DNA from 3 places in the Achromobacter sp. EB05 genome. Region 1 is predicted to be linked to each of the others. Evidence: predicted binding sites of a transcription regulator. Region 1 holds the regulator's gene; each other region holds the start of a gene.
The links. The regulator FliA, encoded in region 1, starts transcription of late flagellar genes. The targets are predictions, from matches to a motif close to CTAAAGTTTNNNNNNNNNNNGCCGNTA.

Region 1 (6,057 bases):
GGTAGCGGCGGTGCCGGTACCGATGGTGACCTTGTTGCCGCCTTCCAGCTTGGCGAACACTTGGTCAGCGGTGGCGCTGGCGTGGTTCGTGGTCACGGTCCAGTCGTTGCCGGTGGCGGAACCGCCAGCGGCTTGCAGGTCGGACACGGTGGCGGTGCGGTTTTGCGTCACGCCGGTGCCGTTCACGTTGAAGCCGTCCAGACCCAGCGTCTTGACGCTGATTTCCGACAGGTTCAGGGTGATGGTTTCGCCGTCGTTGGCGCCGACTTGCAGCGTCAGGGGCTTGGCGTTGGCCGACAGAACCTTCACGCCGTTGAAGTCGGTCTGTTGCGAGATGCGGTCGATGTCCGACAGACGCTGGTTGATTTCGTCTTGCATCGAGTTCAGCTGCTCTTGCGAGTAGCTGCCGTTGCCGGCTTGCACCGACAGTTCGCGAACGCGCTGCAGGTGGGTGTTGATTTCGGAGGCGGCGCCTTCCGTCGTCTGGGCCAGCGAGATACCGTCGTTGGCGTTACGAGCGGCTTGGGTCAGACCCTTCACGTTGGCGGTGAAGCGGTTGGCAATGGCCATACCGGCGGCGTCGTCCTTGGCGCTGTTGATGCGCAGGCCCGACGACAGGCGTTCGATGGCGGTACCCAGGGAAGATTGCGACTTGTTCAGGTTGTTCTGAGCAACCAGCGACAAGTAGTTGGTGTTAATGACTGCAGCCATGTTTAGGCTCCCAAGAGAGAAAGGCTTCTTCAAACCGGGCAGCGGGGCCGCCCATCGTTGTAACGGGAAGAATTCGATTTCTTGCGTCTTCGAATTTCTCCGTTGCAAGGATTACGGCAGTCGCAAATCAATCTTTAGGGCTTTTTTTTGGTATTCGCAAAATGTTGTTGGATACCACTTACAGACTGGTCTTACGGTCTGGCCGGGCGACCGGACGGGTGAGGAAGCACCATATACAGACTTGTCCGACGGCCGGAGCACGGCCGCCGGACGGGCCTGTCAGTGCAGCAGCAGGCCGGCGCGGCGCAGGGCGGCCAGCAGGCTGTTGACGATTTCCTGGGCCACCGGATCCAGGTTGCGGGCGCCCTTGTAGGATTTGCCGTCCGGGTGCGGATGGCGTCCCGCGGTCAGCGCGTCGCGCGCCAGGGTGCGCAGTTCGGCGCTGCTGTGCTCGCCGTCGATGTGGCGCATCAGATATTGGTGCAGGGCGTCGGTGGGCGCCGTGACCGGGTGATGCCAGAGGTTGTGCATGCCGACCTGGGAATTCGGTTTTGTTACTTCTTGTAGTAATTGCAGGGCGCCGGGGATCAGGCGCGGCTTGGCCTGCGCGGGTTGGTAGGCGGCCGGTTCCAGGCGGTAGTGGAGGGCGCTGGCCTGCACCAGCGTCACCAGGTGGCCGATCATCGCGTTGGCCAGGGTGTCGGCCGCCGCGTCGGCCGCGTGTCCGCGCTGGGTTTCGAGCAGCGCGGCGAACGGCAGCGATCGCGGCCAGGCCTGGGCCAGCGTTTCCATCAACGCGATCATGCCCGGATCCTGGGTGGTGATGGCGGTCCCGGCGGCGGTGCGGAACTGGCGTTGCCCGGCCGGGGCGCCCGCCGCGCCGGGCAGCGGCGTTAGGTCGGCGGCGAAATGCATGGCGACAAAGGCGCCGCCCTCGGGTTGGTCGAGAATGTCGCCGGCGCGCTCGGCATGCACCAGCAGGCTCTTGCGGAACGAGCGGCCGATGGCGAAATCGAGGTATTGCTCGCGCATTTCCCGGCCGGCGTTGACCGACAGCCCGTTCAGGCCCAGCGCCACGGTGCCGCCGAACGTGGAGGGGAACGTCAATTGCGGTTCGGCATCTGTCACGTAGGCCAGGCCGGCTTGTTGCGCCGCGGCGGCGAATTCCAGGAAATAGCAGGGCGTGTTGATCGCCTCCAGGTATTCGTGCAGCAGATAGTGATCGGTCTGTCCGCGCAACTTGCGGGCGGCTTCCTGCAGCGCCGAGCGCAGCGGGTTGCTCTGCCACAGGCCGCCCTCGATCAATTCCAGCATGGCCTTGGCGCGAACCAGCTTGTCCTGCGGCGTTTCCGCGCCGAAGCTGTTCAGGATCATGGCGTCGCGGATCACGTCGGACGCCTTCCAGCCCGGATAGGTGTTGTAGCTGACGTAGGCGATGCCTTGCGGCGCCAGGTTTTCGCGGCAGATGCGCAGGATCGCGTCACGCACCTCCGGCGGCACCCAGCTGAACACGCCGTGGCAGATGATGTAGTCGAAAGTGCCGAAGTCGGCGGTGATGTCCGTCAGGCTCATGGCCCGCAGGTCGAGATTACGCGCGCCCGCCGCTTCCGCGATCAGCCGGCCCGCGTCAATCTGCTGCGGCGACAGGTCGATGCCGACGACGCGGGCCTCGGGGTAGGCCAGCGCGAATGGCAACAGGTTGCCGCCGGCGGCGCAGCCCAGTTCCAGCACCCGGGCCTGCTCCAGCGCCGGCGCCGGCAACTGGTACAGGTGCGCGACCGCGCGCAGGTTGCCGGGCGAGGTGTAGGAAAAGGGCAGGGAAATGTACGGGGTTTCGTCGTAGGCGTCGGAAATGGCCTGCGTCAGGACGTCGGGTGCGCTCATGGCGAAATTCCAGGGATCGCGGTGCGCGGCCGGCGGCGGATCGCCGCGCGCACCATTATTGGTGTCAGCGTGGAAGGCTAACAAGGGCGCCGGGGGCGTAATGGCATGAACAACGTCCGATTTTCCCGGAATTCCGGACGCAAGGCGCGCCGCCTGGGCGTCGGACGGGGCATCCGGTCCGGCGGCTGCGCCCGTCAGATAATCTGCGCGATCTGCCCTTCCTGGGGCAGGTGTTGCCAGGCCTGTTCGCGCAGCTTGGCGCGGATGCGCGCCGTGGCCTGCGACCGGAGCTGGCAGACGCGGGCCTCGGTCACGTTCATGATCGCGCCGATTTCCTTCAGGTTCAGGCCCTGCTCGTAGCACAGCGACAACAGCAGTTTCTCGCGGTCGGGCAGGGTGTCGATCGCCAGGATCAGCGCCTGGCGGAAATCGCCGGCCAGCAGCGAGTCCAGCGGGTTGCCGCCGGCGGTGCCGTGATTCAGCGTGGCGGTCCAGTCGGTCTGGCCCGACGCGGTGTCGGGCTCGGTGGCGAAGTCTTCGTAGTGGACGATCTGCACGCCCTGGGCGTCGTGTAACAGCGTCTGATATTCAGCCAGCGGCATCTCCATCTGCTGCGCGATCTCGGCTTCGGAGGGCGCGCGCATCAGGCGTTGTTCGAGTTGCTGGATGGCCTGTTCGATCTTGCGTGCCTTGGCGCGCACGCTGCGCGGCAGCCAGTCCTGGCCACGCAGTTCGTCGAGCATGGCGCCGCGGATGCGGGTGGTGGCGTAGGTCTCGAACTGGGCGTCGGCGGTCTCCTGGTAGCGGCGCACCGCATCCAAGAGGCCGATCATGCCGGCCTGGATCAGGTCGTCGAGTTCGACGCTGGCCGGCAGCCGGGCGAGCAATTGCAGGGCCAGCTTCCGCACTAGCGGGGCATATTCGACCAAGCTGTCATCTGCGTGGGGCATTGCGGGAGTGTCAGGCGGTGTCCATCGTGACGCATTGTCGGTTGTTGTCAATTTGCGACATTGTCGACAAACGCGCGGCTACGCTAAAGCTAGCAATATTTTGTGATCGAAAGGTGTCATTGTCGGCAAAAGCCGGTATTTCATTCCTTAAAGCACGCAACGTTTTGAATGCTTATTTGCCAAATTGACGTACATTTGTCAGGACTTTCTATGTCAAGGTGTATCTAAAGTCTCAAGTTGCGCGATATCAACAAAGATTTGTCATATAAGTCATAGAAAATGACATGACCTGTGGTAAATTTTACTTAAATTGCGAACAAATGATACATTTCGCATTAAAACAGGATGCAGCGGACACTGTGCAACAAACGTTGCCATTGTCCTTGGTTATCAAGCCCCTTCGGTGGGATAGGGAATAGGGAGTCGGGCGTGCAACAAGTCGAAAATTCTTTGCTGGCAGATATCCGTGAGGTGAATCTGTCCTACCTGCTTCTCGCGCAGCGCATGCTGCGCGATGACTATGCTGCATCGATGTTCCGTCTGGGTTTCAGCAACGAGGTTGCCGATATCCTGATGCGTCTTTCTCCGGCTCAGCTGGTGAAGCTGGCCAGCTCCAGTTCGCTCCTGTGCCGTTTCCGTTTCGACGACTACAGCCTGCTGTCGGCCCTGACCCACGACGTGCTGGGCGGCGCGCTGCAGCAAGCGCACGCGACGATCCTGCTGGCCAAGCAACCTGTTGAAGAACTGGCCTGACGGCCTGTCGATTCCCACTCGGACACGTGTAATGGCCACCAAGAGCGTTTCGCAGGAAGCGGATGACATCCTGCTAGCCAGCTCCATGATCACTCTGGGCGCGCGGCTGCAGGTGTTGGAGGCTGAAACCAGCCTCAGCCACGACCGCCTGGCACGTCTGTACCGCGAAATCCGCGGTTGCTCGCCACCGAAGGGCATGCTGCCTTTTTCGGTCGACTGGTTCATGACCTGGTTGCCGAACATCCATTCCTCGCTGTTCTACAACGTGTATTCGTTCCTGAACACGCGCACCAGCAGCAAGGGCATCCGCGCCATCATCGACGCGTACCGCCTCTATCTCGAGAACGCCGGCGTGGACAACGCCGAATCCGCCGAGCCCGTGCTGAGCTTCACCCGGGCCTGGATGCTGGTGCGGTTCTTCGATAGCGGCATGCTGCAGCTTTCCGCCTGCCGCCAGTGTGGCGGGCATTTCATTGCGCACGCGCATGATCCGCAGTCGGATTTCGTGTGCGCAATCTGCCGTCCGCCACCCCGGGCCGGCAAGACCCGTGCCGCCGCCAAGGCGCGCGCGGGCAGCCGATCCGTGCCAGCCGTAGACGCCGCCCGTTCCTGAGCGGCGCGTCCAAATACATCAAAAGCCCTGGAAAACTCCCCGTAACCCGCCTTTTTGGGACGGGGGGAACAGGGGATCATTGACGCCGGTTTTAGACTTCGTTGGCAGGGGCCTGATGTGTTGATTGTTATCGGTTTTCTAGTGGTGATCGTGTCGGTCATCGGCAGCTTCGTAGCGCTGGGCGGCCACATGGGCGCGCTTTACCAGCCGTTCGAGTTGACGCTGATCTTCGGCGCGGCCTTCGGCGCCTTCCTGGCCGGCAACAGCAAGAAATCGCTGATGCTCGTGAAGAAGGCGCTGCCCGACACGCTGAAAAGCTCGCGCTACGGCAAGGACGTCTACATGGAGCTCATGGCGCTCCTGTACGTGCTGCTGAACAAGGCGCGCCGCGAAGGCCTGATGGCGATCGAATCGCACATCGAGGATCCTGCCTCCAGTCCGATCTTCAGCGAGTATCCGCGCATCGCCAAGGACGAGAAGCTCATGGAGTTCATCACGGACTACCTGCGCATCATGATCAGCGGCAACATGAGCTCGTTCGAGATCGAAACGCTCATGGACGAGGAAATCGAAACCTACCGCCACGAGCGCGAAGTGCCTGCCAGCATGATCCGGCAGATGGCCGACGGCCTGCCTGCGTTCGGTATCGTGGCCGCGGTGCTGGGCGTGATCAAGGCACTGGCCGCCGTGGATCAGCCGCCCGCCATTCTCGGCGACCTGATTTCCAAGGCCATGGTGGGCACCTTCCTGGGCATTCTGCTTGCCTACGGCTTCGTCGGTCCGCTGGCCTCGCGCATCGAGCGCCGCACGGACGAGGCCATGAAGGTGCTGGAATGTATCAAGACCACGCTGCTGGCCAGCATGAACGGCTACCCGCCGCAGCTCGCGGTCGAATTCGGCCGCAAGGTGCTGTATTCGTCGGTGCGGCCGACTTTCGGTGAGCTGGAAGAGCACGTCCGGCAGACCAAGTCCACCGCCAAGGCCTGACGGAGCGGGCCATGAGCACGGTAAACAACCACCGTGTGGTGATCCGCCGCAAGAAAGTCCACGGCGGCGGACACCACGGCGGAAGCTGGAAGATCGCCTACGCCGACTTCATCACGGCGATGATGGCGTTCTTCCTGGTGATGTGGCTGATCAGCATCG
Region 2 (6,057 bases), 2.3 Mb from region 1:
CAGGCCCGGCGCCTGGCGGAGGCGACCGCGGTCTTCAAGACCCAGTCGGGCCAGGTGATCGAGGCGGCCCCGGTGCAGGTGGGCGGCCGGACGCCGGCGTCGCGGCTGTCGCGTTCCTGAGCGGCGCCGGCCTGTCGCGCCCGGCCAGCGGAGCTGCCGCCTCGCGGCCGGCCGCCGCGGGCCGGGCGCGGCGCCCATGGGACGGGCGCCAGGCAGGGCAACCGCCCCGCCCTATTTCTTGCGGCGCAGCAACGCGTACAGGATGATGGCGCCGAAGGTCGCGGTGCCGATGCCGCCCAACGTGAAGTTGCCCAGCTTGACGGTGAAGTCGCCCGCGCCCAGCACCAGCGTGACCGCGGCCACGATCAGGTTGCGGTTGTCGCTGAAGTCGACCTGATTGACCACCCAGATGCGGGCCCCGGCAATGGCGATCAGGCCGAAGACCACCACCGACATGCCGCCCAGCACGGGCGCGGGAATGGTCTGGATCAGGGCGCCGAACTTGGGCGAGAAGCCCAGCACAATGGCGATCAGCGCGGCGATCACGAACACCAGCGTCGAATAGATGCGGGTCACCGCCATCACGCCGATGTTTTCGGCGTAGGTGGTGACGCCGGTGCCGCCGACGGCGCCCGAGACCATGGTGGCCACGCCGTCGCCGACGAAGGCGCGGCCCAGGTAGCGGTCCAGGTCCTGGCCGGTCATGGCGCTGACCGCTTTGACGTGGCCCAGGTTCTCGGCGACCAGGATGATGGCCACCGGCACGATCAGGCCCATGGCCTCCGCCTTGAACACGGGCGCGGCGAAGTGCGGCAGCCCGAACCAGGCGGCGGCCGACACGGCCGAGAAGTCGATCGGCTTGCCCAGGCCCATGCCGTTGGCGAAGATCGCGTAGACCACGCAGGCCAGGATCAGGCCGACCAGGATCAGCAGGCGCTGCACCATGCCCTTGGTGTAGACCGCAATGCCGCCCACGCACAGGATGGTGACGATTGCCATGGCGCTGTCGAAGCCCGAGGCGCCCATGGCCCCCTTGGCGGCGATAGGCGCCAGGTTCAGGCCGATCACCGCGACCACCGCGCCCGTCACCACCGGCGGCATCAGGGTGTCGATCCAGTTGGCGCCGCCGCCGGCGCGGCCGTTGGCGATCCAGACGAGAACGCCGATCAGCGTGTAGGCCAGGCCGCAGGCGATGATGGCGCCCAGCGCCACGCCGATGTTGGCGTTGGCCCCGCCGCCGGCATAGCCGGTAACCGCGATGACGCCGCCGATGAAGGCAAAGCTGGAACCCAGGTAACTGGGGACCCGGCCGCCCACGAACAGGAAGAAGATCAGGGTGCCGATGCCCGACATCAGGATGGCGACGTTGGGATCGAAGCCCATCAGCAGCGGCGCCAGCACGGTGGAGCCGAACATCGCCACCACGTGTTGCGCCCCCATGGCCACGTTCTTGGGCCAGGACAGCCGTTCGTCGGGCGCGATGATGACGCCGGGCTCGGCGTCGTCCGCCAGGCGCCAGCGCGGAAAATAGGAATTGGACATGGAATCCCCGGGAGTGATTGGTGTGAGCGGGCGCCAGTGTAAAGGGGGCCGGGAACGGGCGGCAACTTAAGTTCCCCGCCGCAATGCCGTATTAGTGGAAACCCCAGTCAATTCCCTCCCAGGAGATCTCCATGGCCATCGATTCCATCAGCGGCACCTCGCGCATCGGCAGCATGGCCGACCTGTGGGCGCAGAAGATCCAGGCCAACAAGGAAGCCAAGGATGCCAAGGCCGGCGATCCGGGCGTCAGCGTCACGCCAGACGGCAAGATCCGCGTCAACAACGCCGGCGCGATGAAGGTGGGCCAGGCCGAGGAAACCGAATCGTCCGAAAACGACGATCATTACACCCGGCAGATCAAGGAACTGCAGCGCCAGCTCAAGCGCGTCATGGAGCAAATCGAACGCGTGCGCGACAGCAACGCGTCGGCGGAGCAGAAGGCCACGCAAATGCAGGCCCTGAACGGGCAGGCGCTGCAGATCATGAACCAGATCCAGCAGGTGATGAACGAAAAGATCAAGGCGATGACCAAGGCCAACGGCGGCGTGTCGGCCACGGCCTAGGCGGCCGCCCCAGGCCCGCGCGCTCGCGCGGGTTCTCCCGAATGCCCGCCACACTGATGGCGCGCATCAAAATTTGTGATTGGACTGGCGGCGCATGCAACCGCTAAGGTCTCCGGACAAATCGAAAAACCACGGAGACAAACCATGCATGCAATGCGCACAGCCCTTGCAGGGGCGCTGCTGGCCGCCTGCGCCGCCCCCGCCCTGGCGGGCACCGTCACGGTGATCACGTCGTTCCCGAAAGATTTGACCCAGGCCTACAAGACCGCGTTCGAGAAGGCCAACCCCGGCATCACGCTGGAGATCCTCAACAAGAACACCGTGTCCGGCATTGCCTACGTGCGCGAGACGCCGGCCGGCCAGCGCCCGGAAGTGTTCTGGGCCAGCGCCCCGGACGCCTTCGAGGTGCTGGGCCGCGACAAGCTGCTGGCCAAGTCCTCGGACGTCGCCAACAAGGACGTGCCGGACAAGATCGGCAACTACCCCATCAACGACCCGGGCGGCATGTACCTGGGCCAGGCGCTGGCCGGCTACGGCATCGTCTACAACACGCGCTACATCGCGGCGCACAAGATCCCCGCCCCGGTCGAATGGAAGGACCTGCTGGCGCCGCACTGGTTCGGCCACGTCGGCATCACCTCGCCGTCGCGCTCGGGCACCATGCACCTGACGGTCGAGACCATCCTGCAGGGCGAAGGCTGGGACGACGGCTGGAACACGCTGCTGCGCATGTCGGGCAACAGCAGCGCCGTGACCGAGCGCTCGTTCGGCGTGCCGGACGGCGTCAACAACGGCCAGTTCGGCGCGGGGCCGGTGATCGACTTCTTCGGCCTGTCGAGCAAGTACTCGAAGTTCCCGGTGGAATTCGTCTATCCCTCCGAGACCGCCATCGTGCCGGCCAACATCGCGCTGATCGACGGCGCCAAGAACACCGAGGAAGGCAAGAAGTTCATCGCCTTCACGCTCAGCCAGGCGGGCCAGGAACTGCTGCTGGAACCGAAGATCTCGCGCCTGCCGGTGCTGCCGTATTCGGCGCTGGGCGGCAAGGTGCCGCAGGGTTATCCGGATCCCGCCGAGATCGCGCGCCGCAGCAAGGTGCAGTTCAACGCCGACCTGTCGCAGACGCGTTACTACGTGGTGCAGTCGCTGTACGACCAGACCGTCACGTTCCGCCTGAAGGAACTGCAGGCGGCGACCAAGGCGATCTACGACGCCGAGGCCAAGCTCGGCGACAAGGGCAAGAGCGGCAAGCCGGCCGAACTGCTGGCGCAGGCCCGCAAGCTGGCCTGGGCGCCGCTGGTGGACGGCAAGCAGGCCGCCGATCCCGAGTTCCTGAAGATCTTCAGCGGCAACAAGAAAGACGCCGCGGTCAACCAGCAGATCACCAAGCTGGAAGGCGAATGGAACGGCACGGCCAAGAGCAATTACGAGCAGGCCGTGAAGCTGGCGCGGGAAGCCGCGGCGCTCTGAGCCCGGCTCGCGCCGGACGGGGGGCTCGCCCCGTCCGGCCGCCGCCCCGCCGCGGGCGGCCTGTCTTGAACCATTACGGGAATCTCGATGAATCTTCCGGGCCATTCACGCCTGCCCGCCGGCCCCGTGCTGGCCGCGCTCCTGGTGCTGGGTTTCCTGGCGCTGTTCCTGGCCGTGCCGGTCGGCACGGTGTTCTACAGCGCCTTCGTCAACGCCGACGGCGGCTTCACCATCGGCCACTTCGGCGCGTTCTTCAACCAGCCGCTGATGCTGGAGGCGTTCTTCAACAGCCTCTACGTGGCGGGCTGGTCAGCGCTGCTGGCCTCGCTGATCGCGGTGCCGCTGGCGTACTTCACGGTGCGCTTCGATTTCCGCGGCGCGCTCATCATCCAGACGCTGGGGGTGCTGCCGCTGATCATGCCGCCCTTCGTCGGCGCGGTGGCGATGCAGCTCATCTTCGGCCGCTCGGGCAGCGTCAACCTGCTGCTGAACGACTGGTTCGGCTTCACCATCCCGTTCATGGAAGGCCTGAACGGCGTCATCTTCGTCGAGGCGCTGCACTACTTCCCGTTCATCCTGATGAACCTGGTGGTGGCGCTGCGCAACATCGACGGCGCCATGGAGGAAGCGGCCTTCAACCTGGGCGCGCGCGGCTTCCGGCTGTTTCGCCGCGTGATCTTCCCGCTGGCGCTGCCGGGCTACGTGGCCGGCACCTCGCTGGTGTTCGTGAAGGTGTTCGACGACCTGGGCACGCCGCTGGTGCTGGGCACCACCAACATGCTGGCGCCGCAGGCCTATCTGCGCATCACGCAGGTGGGGCTGGAGGATCCGCTGGGCTACGTCATCAGCGTCATCATGATCGCCTTCTCGATCCTGGCGCTGTGGCTGTCGGCGCGCGTGCTCAAGGGCCGCGACTACTCCACGCTGCAAAAGGGCGGCAACTCGATCCAGAAGCGCAAGCTGCGCCCGGCCGAAAGCGTGCTGGCCTATGGCTGGATCATCCTGGTGCTGCTGCTGGTGCTGTCGCCGCACATGGGGGTGCTGCTGCTGTCGCTGGCGAGCGTCTGGAGCTTCGCGCCGCTGCCGGACGGCTACACGCTGGCGCACTACAGCGCGGTGTTCAGCGAATCGCAGGGCATGATCGCCAACACCCTGCTCTATTGCGGCCTGGCGGCGGGCGTGGACGTGATCCTGGGCACCGCCATCGCCTACCTGATGCTGCGCACCCGGCTGCCGGCGCGCCAGTGGCTGGACTTCCTGGCGTCGGCGGCGCTGGCGATCCCGGGCATCGTGCTGGCGATCGGGCTGCTGCGCACGTTCCGCGGCGTGGAGATCCCGGGCACCGGCACGCTGCTGACCTCGTCGTGGATCATCATCATGATCGCGTACTCGGTGCGGCGGCTGCCCTACGCCTTGCGGTCGTGCGTGGCCGCGCTGCAGCAGATCAACGTATCGCTGGAGGAAGCGGCGCAATCGCTGGGCGCGACGCGCCTGCGCACCATCCGGCGCGTGGTGGTGCCATTGATGGCCGGGGGCATGCTGGCCGGCTTCGTGACCAGCTTCGTGACGGCGGCGGTGGAGCTGTCGGCCACCATCATGCTGGTCACCAAGGACAGCCAGGCGCCGATGAGCTATGGCATCTATCTGTACATGCAGAGCGCCGCGGGCCGGGGTCCGGGCGCCGCGCTGGGCGTGCTGGCGGTGGCCGCGGTCGCCATCGGCACCTATGTCTCGCACTTGCTGGTGGAACGCGCCCAGGCGCGCCAGCGCCCGGCGCGTCACGACGAGACGGCCTGAATCAAGGGGAATCGACATGAAGAAAGTCAGCGTTGAATGCCGCAACATCCGGCTGTCGTATGGCAAGACGGAAGTGCTCAAGGACGTCAACATCCACATCGAACCGGGCGAGTTCTTCGCCCTGCTGGGGCCGTCGGGTTCGGGCAAGTCCACCCTGCTGCGCCTGATCGCGGGCTTCAACCGGCAGGACGCCGGCCAGTTGCTGGTGGATGGCAAGGACATCAGCGCCATCCCGCCATGGGACCGCAACATCGGCATGGTGTTCCAGAACTACGCGCTGTGGCCGCACATGACCGTGTGGGACAACGTGGCGTTCGGGCTGGTCGAGCGCAAGCTGCCGCGCGAGCAGATCCGCACCAAGGTCGAGGCCGCGCTGGAGCTGGTGGGGCTGTCGCAGTACGCACGCCGCCGCCCCAACCAACTGTCCGGCGGACAGCAGCAGCGCGTGGCGCTGGCGCGCACCATCGTGATCGAACCGCAGGTGCTGCTGCTGGACGAACCGCTGTCGAACCTGGACAAGAAGCTGCGCGTGCAGATGCGGCAGGACCTGCTGAGCCTGCAGCGGCGGCTGGGCATCACCACCATCTTCGTCACCCACGACCAGGAAGAAGCCATGACCACCGCCGACCGCATGGCGGTGCTGGACCATGGCGTGGTGCAGCAGATCGGCGCCCCCAGCACGCTG
Region 3 (6,057 bases), 2.0 Mb from region 1:
GCGGGCACTCGATCATCTTGGGATCGACCGCGCGGCAGGCCGACTGGCGGAACTTGTAGCTGGGCGTCTTCAGGTGCATGCGCTGGCTCAGCACCAGTTGACCGCCCTGCAGCGTGAAGCTGGCCAGCGCCTGCTTGGGCGGGATGCGCGCCTGCACCTTGATGGCGGGAATATCGCGCGAATCGGTTTCCTCGTAGTAGCCCGCCGGCATCCCCGCCGAGGTCTCGGTGTATTGCTGCTCGCCCCAGCTCACGCAGGCGCCCGAGGCCACGTGCACGGCCGTGCAGACCTGGCGCGTCCTGGTCTCGCTGTGGGTGGTGGCGTCGCGCCACGCCTGCTGCCTGTAGAACTCGCGATAGAGTTCCGGCGAAAGATAGGCGGTGCCGTTGGCGCCGCGGCCCGATCCCTCCGGCCCGCGCTTGGCCCCGACCTGATCGAGCAGCGCATTCAGCTTGTAGTCGTCGCCGCCGGTCAGCAGGTATTTGCCGGGCGGCAGGATATGCACCTCGAACGCCTGGAACAGGTAGGTTTCCTTCGGGTCGCGCTTGAGCGCATTGGTCTGGAACTTGCGGCTGAAGGTCACCTGCGGCGCCTTCTCGTGCATCCAGATCACGGTCGGAGTCCACTGCGTCATGGTCAAGGCGTCTTTCAGCGTCGCGTGCGGCATCAGGTCGGCCACCAGCACCACGGCCATGTCCGATTTGAGCGCCTCGTTGATCAGGTCCAGCAGTTGCCCGTAGCGCGGATCGTCGCGGGTGCCGTATCCGTTCGAGGACGGCATGTTCACGCACCCCGACAGCGCCAGCGTAAGCGTCAGGAGGGACAAGGCAAGGCGCGGGCGCGGCAAGGTCATGGATCGGTCCTTAAATGAGGCTGAATCGGTCTGAGCGCGCATGCTACTGCCTCTGGGCCGGAGCGCAAGCGCGGCGAGGCACGCTGAAACATTGGGCCACGCGGGCAACACGGTGGGATTTCGCGCGGCCGGCGCGATGGGGCGGACGCCACGCCCGCATTCGCACGGGCCGCGGCGCGATGACGCGCGGCGATACGGTGCCGGGAGGCTCGCGCAGGGCGCGCTCGCAAGAAAACTATTGTTGCGATTGTTTCTGAAGACGCGGGCCTTTGCACCGAGGCCGCGCACCCGCCGCCCGAGTCTCCGCCCACAATCTTGCCGCGACGCCGACCTTGATATCAGACCGCATTAAGACGCCAAACCGCGTTTTCCCGCAAGGACAAATCTAGAATCGGATGGGCGTCGCTTCCGCGATGCCGCGCTGGCGGAAGAAGGCCCGCCGTCCAGTCGTCGACGCAGTCCGTGGCCCGGGAAATCAATCGCAGGTATGCGCGTTCTTGTCGTTGAAGATCCGCCGGAATGGGCCGAAAGCGTGTCCAACCATATCGCCGGCCTCGGCCGCGGCGTGCACGTCTGCGGCACCGTGCAGGACGCGCTCGCACACATCCGGCAGTCCCCGCCCGGCATCCTGGTGACCGCCGCGTCGCTGCCCGATGGCGACATGCTCGGCCACATCGCGCCGCTGCGCCGCACGTTTCCCGCCATGGGCATCATCGTGCTGACCGACAACGTGCGCATGCCCGCTCAATTGCAGAGCCTGAGCGACGGCGCCGACCATTACCTGATCAAGCCGATCCAGCTTGCGCTGCTGGCGGTCACCGTCAGCGCGCTCGAACGCCGGCTCGTGACCGCGACGCCGGGCCCGATCTCGCACTGCAACTGGACCCTGGACGTGCAATCGCGCCAACTGCGATCGTCGGACGGTCAACAGCTAAGCCTGACGGCCAAGGAATCCATCGTCATGGCGACGCTGATCCAGAGTCCGAAGTACCCCGTCAGCCACAAGCGGATGTCGCAGAATCTCGGCTATCCGGCAGTCATCTACGATCAGCACCGCATCGACGCGCTGCTCTATCGGGTCCGCAAGAAACTCGCGACCCTGCGCGATGCCCCCTTGCAGATCCGCAACATCTATTCCGAAGGGTCCTTGCTGGTGCTGCGCGAGGGCAGGATCGGCATCGCGACGCACGACTGATTTGCGCGCGGCGGCGCCGCCGGCGCCCGACGATACCCGCCGCGGCGCCCCCTCCCCGTTCGCGCTCCACTGCGCCGTTGAGTATTCATGAGTTTTCGGCGGCGCCCAAACGCCTACACTACACATGTCTTGCAACTTTCCCCAAGAGAGACAAGGCCGAAGGCCCCACCCGCTTACCCGCGAGTGGGGCCTTCTTTTTCGTGCGAGTAAAAGCTCGTGTTTCAGAAAATTTCCAGCAAAACTCATCAAAAATCATAAGACAGCCGTTTGCGCCGCGATCGTCTAAAGATCAATTTGGCAGGGTCGTAGTTTTGGCAACGGACGAACCCGAACGCTGATTCTCGGTTCATCACGTTGGCAATCGGGCAGCGCCGCTGCCCGCCTCGATCAAGCCTCACTCTGCCAAGGAGCTAACACATGGCTGCAGTCATCAACACCAACTATCTGTCGTTGGTCGCCCAGAACAATCTCAACAAATCCCAGTCCGCGCTGGGCACCGCCATCGAGCGCCTGTCCTCGGGTCTGCGCATCAACAGCGCCAAGGACGACGCCGCCGGCATGGCCATCGCCAACCGCTTCACGTCCAACGTCCGGGGCCTGACCCAAGCCGCCCGCAACGCCAACGACGGCATCTCGCTGGCGCAGACGACGGAAGGCGCCGCCTCCGAAATCACCGCCCACCTGCAACGGGTGCGCGAACTGTCGGTGCAAGCCGCCAACGGCAGCTACTCGCAAGAGCAGCTCGACTCCATCCAGGACGAAATCAACGAGCGCCTCGCCGACATCAACCGCATCTCCGAGCAGACCGACTTCAACGGCGTGAAGGTACTGTCGGACAAGGCCACGCCCCTGACGCTGCAAGTCGGCGCCAACGACAACGAAACCATCACGCTGGACTTGAACGAAATCAGCGTCAAGACGCTGGGCCTGGACGGCTTCAACGTCAACGGCGTTGGCATTGTCGATAACAGGAAGGCCCAAGTCAGCGACATGATTGGCCCGAACATCCAGCTTGTGGCGGGCACGGACAATCAGTACGACGTCACGGAAACGAACACCGCCGCCACGACCACTGACCTGATGAGCCAGATGACGGACGGCAGTACCATTATCAAAACGACAGGCGCAGCGCCTGCAGGCGGCGGTGCAGTACCTACCACCACCTACACGTATGACGCCGCCGCTGGCAACTTCGTCTACGACGATACCGATACGGATACCGCCGTCGAAGCAACCATCAGGGGCCAGATCGGCGCCAAGCCGATCGCGGCTACGTACATGAACAAGACCGCTCAGGCCGACATCCTGATCACCTCTAGCGGCAACATCACCGATGTCAACGGTAAGGCGCTGTACTGGGACCCCGCGGGCAATCTGTCAGTCAATGACGGCCTGACGGGTGGTGCCGCTCCGGGTGCCGCTGCTTTTACTCAGGCAACGCTAGCCGACGTGACGACCTACATGGGTACCGGCGCCACTGCTGAAGGCGTCAAACTGACCGTGAACGGCACGACGTACCAGAGCCAGGCCGCCGGGACGGCAGACATCAAGTTCCAGGCGACCATCACCAAGGAGAAGCTGGCGGCGGACCTCAAAGCCCAGCCTACCGTTACGCCTGCCGAAGTCAAGATTGAAGCGGGCGCGTTCAGCCTGACCCTGCAGGTAACGCAAATTGGCCAACTCGACACCGATGCCGATCATTTGCTGTATATGGATGACAAGCAGCAACTGACGACGGTGTCCAAAACTGTCCGACGCTACGAGTTCAATCCGGATACCGGCAACATCACTGCCATCGCGGGCGGCAGCACGTTCCATCATCAGGTTGCCGCTGCTATCGGCACAGACGTCACCGACAACAAAGACGTCGCCGTCAACGACTACGGCAAGAAGTTGTACGTCGCCAGAGCCGGCAGCAAAGCCGGCAGCCTGACGCTCGAAAGCACCAGCAAGGGCGACAAGACTGGCGACCCGATGAAAACGCTAGATTCCGCTTTCAACCTTCTGAATAAAGTGTCCGGCCAACTGGGCGCGGTGCAGAACCGCCTGGAGTCGACGATCAACAACCTGAACAACGTGATCAACAACCTGTCCGGCGCGCGCTCGCGCATCCTGGACGCCGACTACGCCACGGAAGTGTCGAACATGTCGCGCGCCCAGATCCTGCAACAGGCCGGCACGTCGGTCCTGGCCCAGGCCAACCAGGTGCCGCAGACGGTGCTGTCGCTGCTGCGTTGATCGCGTAGTCAGCCAGCCCATCGGGCCGGCCCCCTCCGTCGCGCGTTGCGGCGGGCGGGGGCCGGCCTTTTTGTCGTCAGCGAGATCGGCCGCGCGTCACGCCGGGCGGATCTACAATGCCCGTTCTCTTTTCGGGAGTCTTTCCATGCTCGGTGTCACCGACTATGGCGCATTCGTGCTCGCCTTCATCATGCTGCTGATCATCCCCGGCCCGGGCAATTTCGCCCTGTTGACCGCCACCGGCAAGGGCGGCATCAAGGCGGGCCTGGCGGCGACCTGCGGCGTGATCCTGGGAGACCAGGTGCTGATGTGGCTGGCGGTGGCCGGCGTCTCGGCGCTGCTGGCCGCCTATCCCACGGCGTTCCATATCGTGCAGTGGGCCGGCGCCGCGTATCTCGCCTGGCTGGGCCTGCTGATGATGCGCAGCAAGCCCGGCGCCGCGCCGCGTCCGAGCCGCATGGACAACGGCCGCTACCTGCGCCAGACCGCGATGATCACCTTGCTGAACCCCAAGGCGATCATGTTCTACATGGCGTTCTTCCCGCTGTTCATCGACCCGGTCCGGCATCAGGGCCTGGTGACGTTCGCCTTCATGGCGGTCACGGTGGCGGCGCTGACGTTTCTCTACGGCCTGGCGGCGGTGCTGCTGACGCACCACCTGGCCGAGCGCATGCGCGCCAACCCGCGCGTGGCGAATCTGCTGGAGCGGCTGGCGGGCGTGTTCCTGCTGGGGTTCGCGGTGAAGCTGGCGGCGATCCGTTAGGGCTGGCGGCCGGCGCGCGCACAGGGGTGTCACGCCCGCGCGCGGGCGTCCCGACGCCTGAGCACCTGGCCGCTGCGCCTGCCCGACCCTGCCCCGAACGCCCACGCAACCTCGCCGTTGACAAGGACATAATCGATGCCCTCGGCCTGGCTCGTCGGGGATGCCCAGGTGGCCACGTCCTTGATCCGATCCGCATCGAAGACGACCACGTCAGCGGCGTAGCCTGGCGCGATGCGCCCGCGGCCGGGCAGCCGGAAGTACGCCGCCGGCTTGCCCGTCATCTTGTGAACCGCCTGTTCCAGGGTGAACAGCCCGACGTCGCGGCAATAGTGGCCGAGCACGCGCGGGAACGTGCCCCACAGGCGCGGGTGCGGCGCGGGGTCGTGCGGCATGCCATCGGATCCGATCATGGTGCCCGGATAGGCCAGGATGCGCTCGACGTCGGCTTCGTCCATGATGAAGTAGATGGCGCCGGCCGGCTGCAACGCATCGACCGCGGCTTCGGGGCTCAGGCCCATGTCGCGGGCGATGTCGTCCAGGTCGCGTCCAGCGTATTGCGGATACGGGACCGACTTGGTCACGATGACGCGGCTGGACACCGCCAGGCGGTCCTTGCGCAGGATGGTCGAGCCGGCGACATAGGGGTAGCAGTCCAGGGCCACCTCCTGGCGCTGGCCAGCCTTGTCGATGTGCGCAAGCGTCTGCACCGAGCGGCCATGGTTGCGCGGGCCGATCAGCTTGTGGTGCGAGATCAGCACGGGCGCATCGCCCGCGGCCCCCACGGCGAAGGCCTCATCCAGCGCGGCGAAGATGCGGTCGCCTTCGTCGCGGATGTGGCTGGCATACAGCCCGCCATGCTCGCGCAGCACGCTGGCCACCGCGACCAGTTCGTCCAGCGTCGCCGGCATGGCGGCGGGATACGCGGTGCCGGAGGACAGGCCGATGGCGCCGCTCAGCATGGCTTCGCGCAGCAGCGCCTGCATATGTTCGATTTCCGCCTCGGTCGCG

Region 2: AAID08_RS21910 (FlxA-like family protein) is a predicted target of FliA. The motif match lies at 1,608-1,634, and genes of this name have one in related genera.
Region 3: AAID08_RS20420 (flagellin) is a predicted target of FliA. The motif match lies at 2,331-2,357, and genes of this name have one in related genera.

What each region holds. Positions count from the first base shown of each region.
Region 1 covers NZ_CP155917.1:2,505,797-2,511,853, forward strand. Annotated here, with positions in the region: gene AAID08_RS11490 (flagellin) at 1-711, opposite strand, end outside; gene AAID08_RS11495 (methyltransferase regulatory domain-containing protein) at 991-2,595, opposite strand; gene AAID08_RS11500 (RNA polymerase sigma factor FliA) at 2,790-3,545, opposite strand; gene flhD (flagellar transcriptional regulator FlhD) at 3,975-4,298, shown strand; gene flhC (flagellar transcriptional regulator FlhC) at 4,330-4,911, shown strand; gene motA (flagellar motor stator protein MotA) at 5,029-5,898, shown strand; gene motB (flagellar motor protein MotB) at 5,910-6,057, shown strand, end outside.
Region 2 covers NZ_CP155917.1:4,811,512-4,817,568, forward strand. Annotated here, with positions in the region: gene AAID08_RS21900 (methyl-accepting chemotaxis protein) at 1-120, shown strand, start outside; gene AAID08_RS21905 (solute carrier family 23 protein) at 232-1,542, opposite strand; gene AAID08_RS21910 (FlxA-like family protein) at 1,674-2,105, shown strand; gene AAID08_RS21915 (ABC transporter substrate-binding protein) at 2,250-3,575, shown strand; gene AAID08_RS21920 (iron ABC transporter permease) at 3,663-5,372, shown strand; gene AAID08_RS21925 (ABC transporter ATP-binding protein) at 5,389-6,057, shown strand, end outside.
Region 3 covers NZ_CP155917.1:4,501,081-4,507,137, forward strand. Annotated here, with positions in the region: gene AAID08_RS20410 (hypothetical protein) at 1-853, opposite strand, end outside; gene AAID08_RS20415 (response regulator transcription factor) at 1,341-2,048, shown strand; gene AAID08_RS20420 (flagellin) at 2,466-4,286, shown strand; gene AAID08_RS20425 (LysE family transporter) at 4,432-5,049, shown strand; gene AAID08_RS20430 (amidohydrolase family protein) at 5,079-6,057, opposite strand, start outside.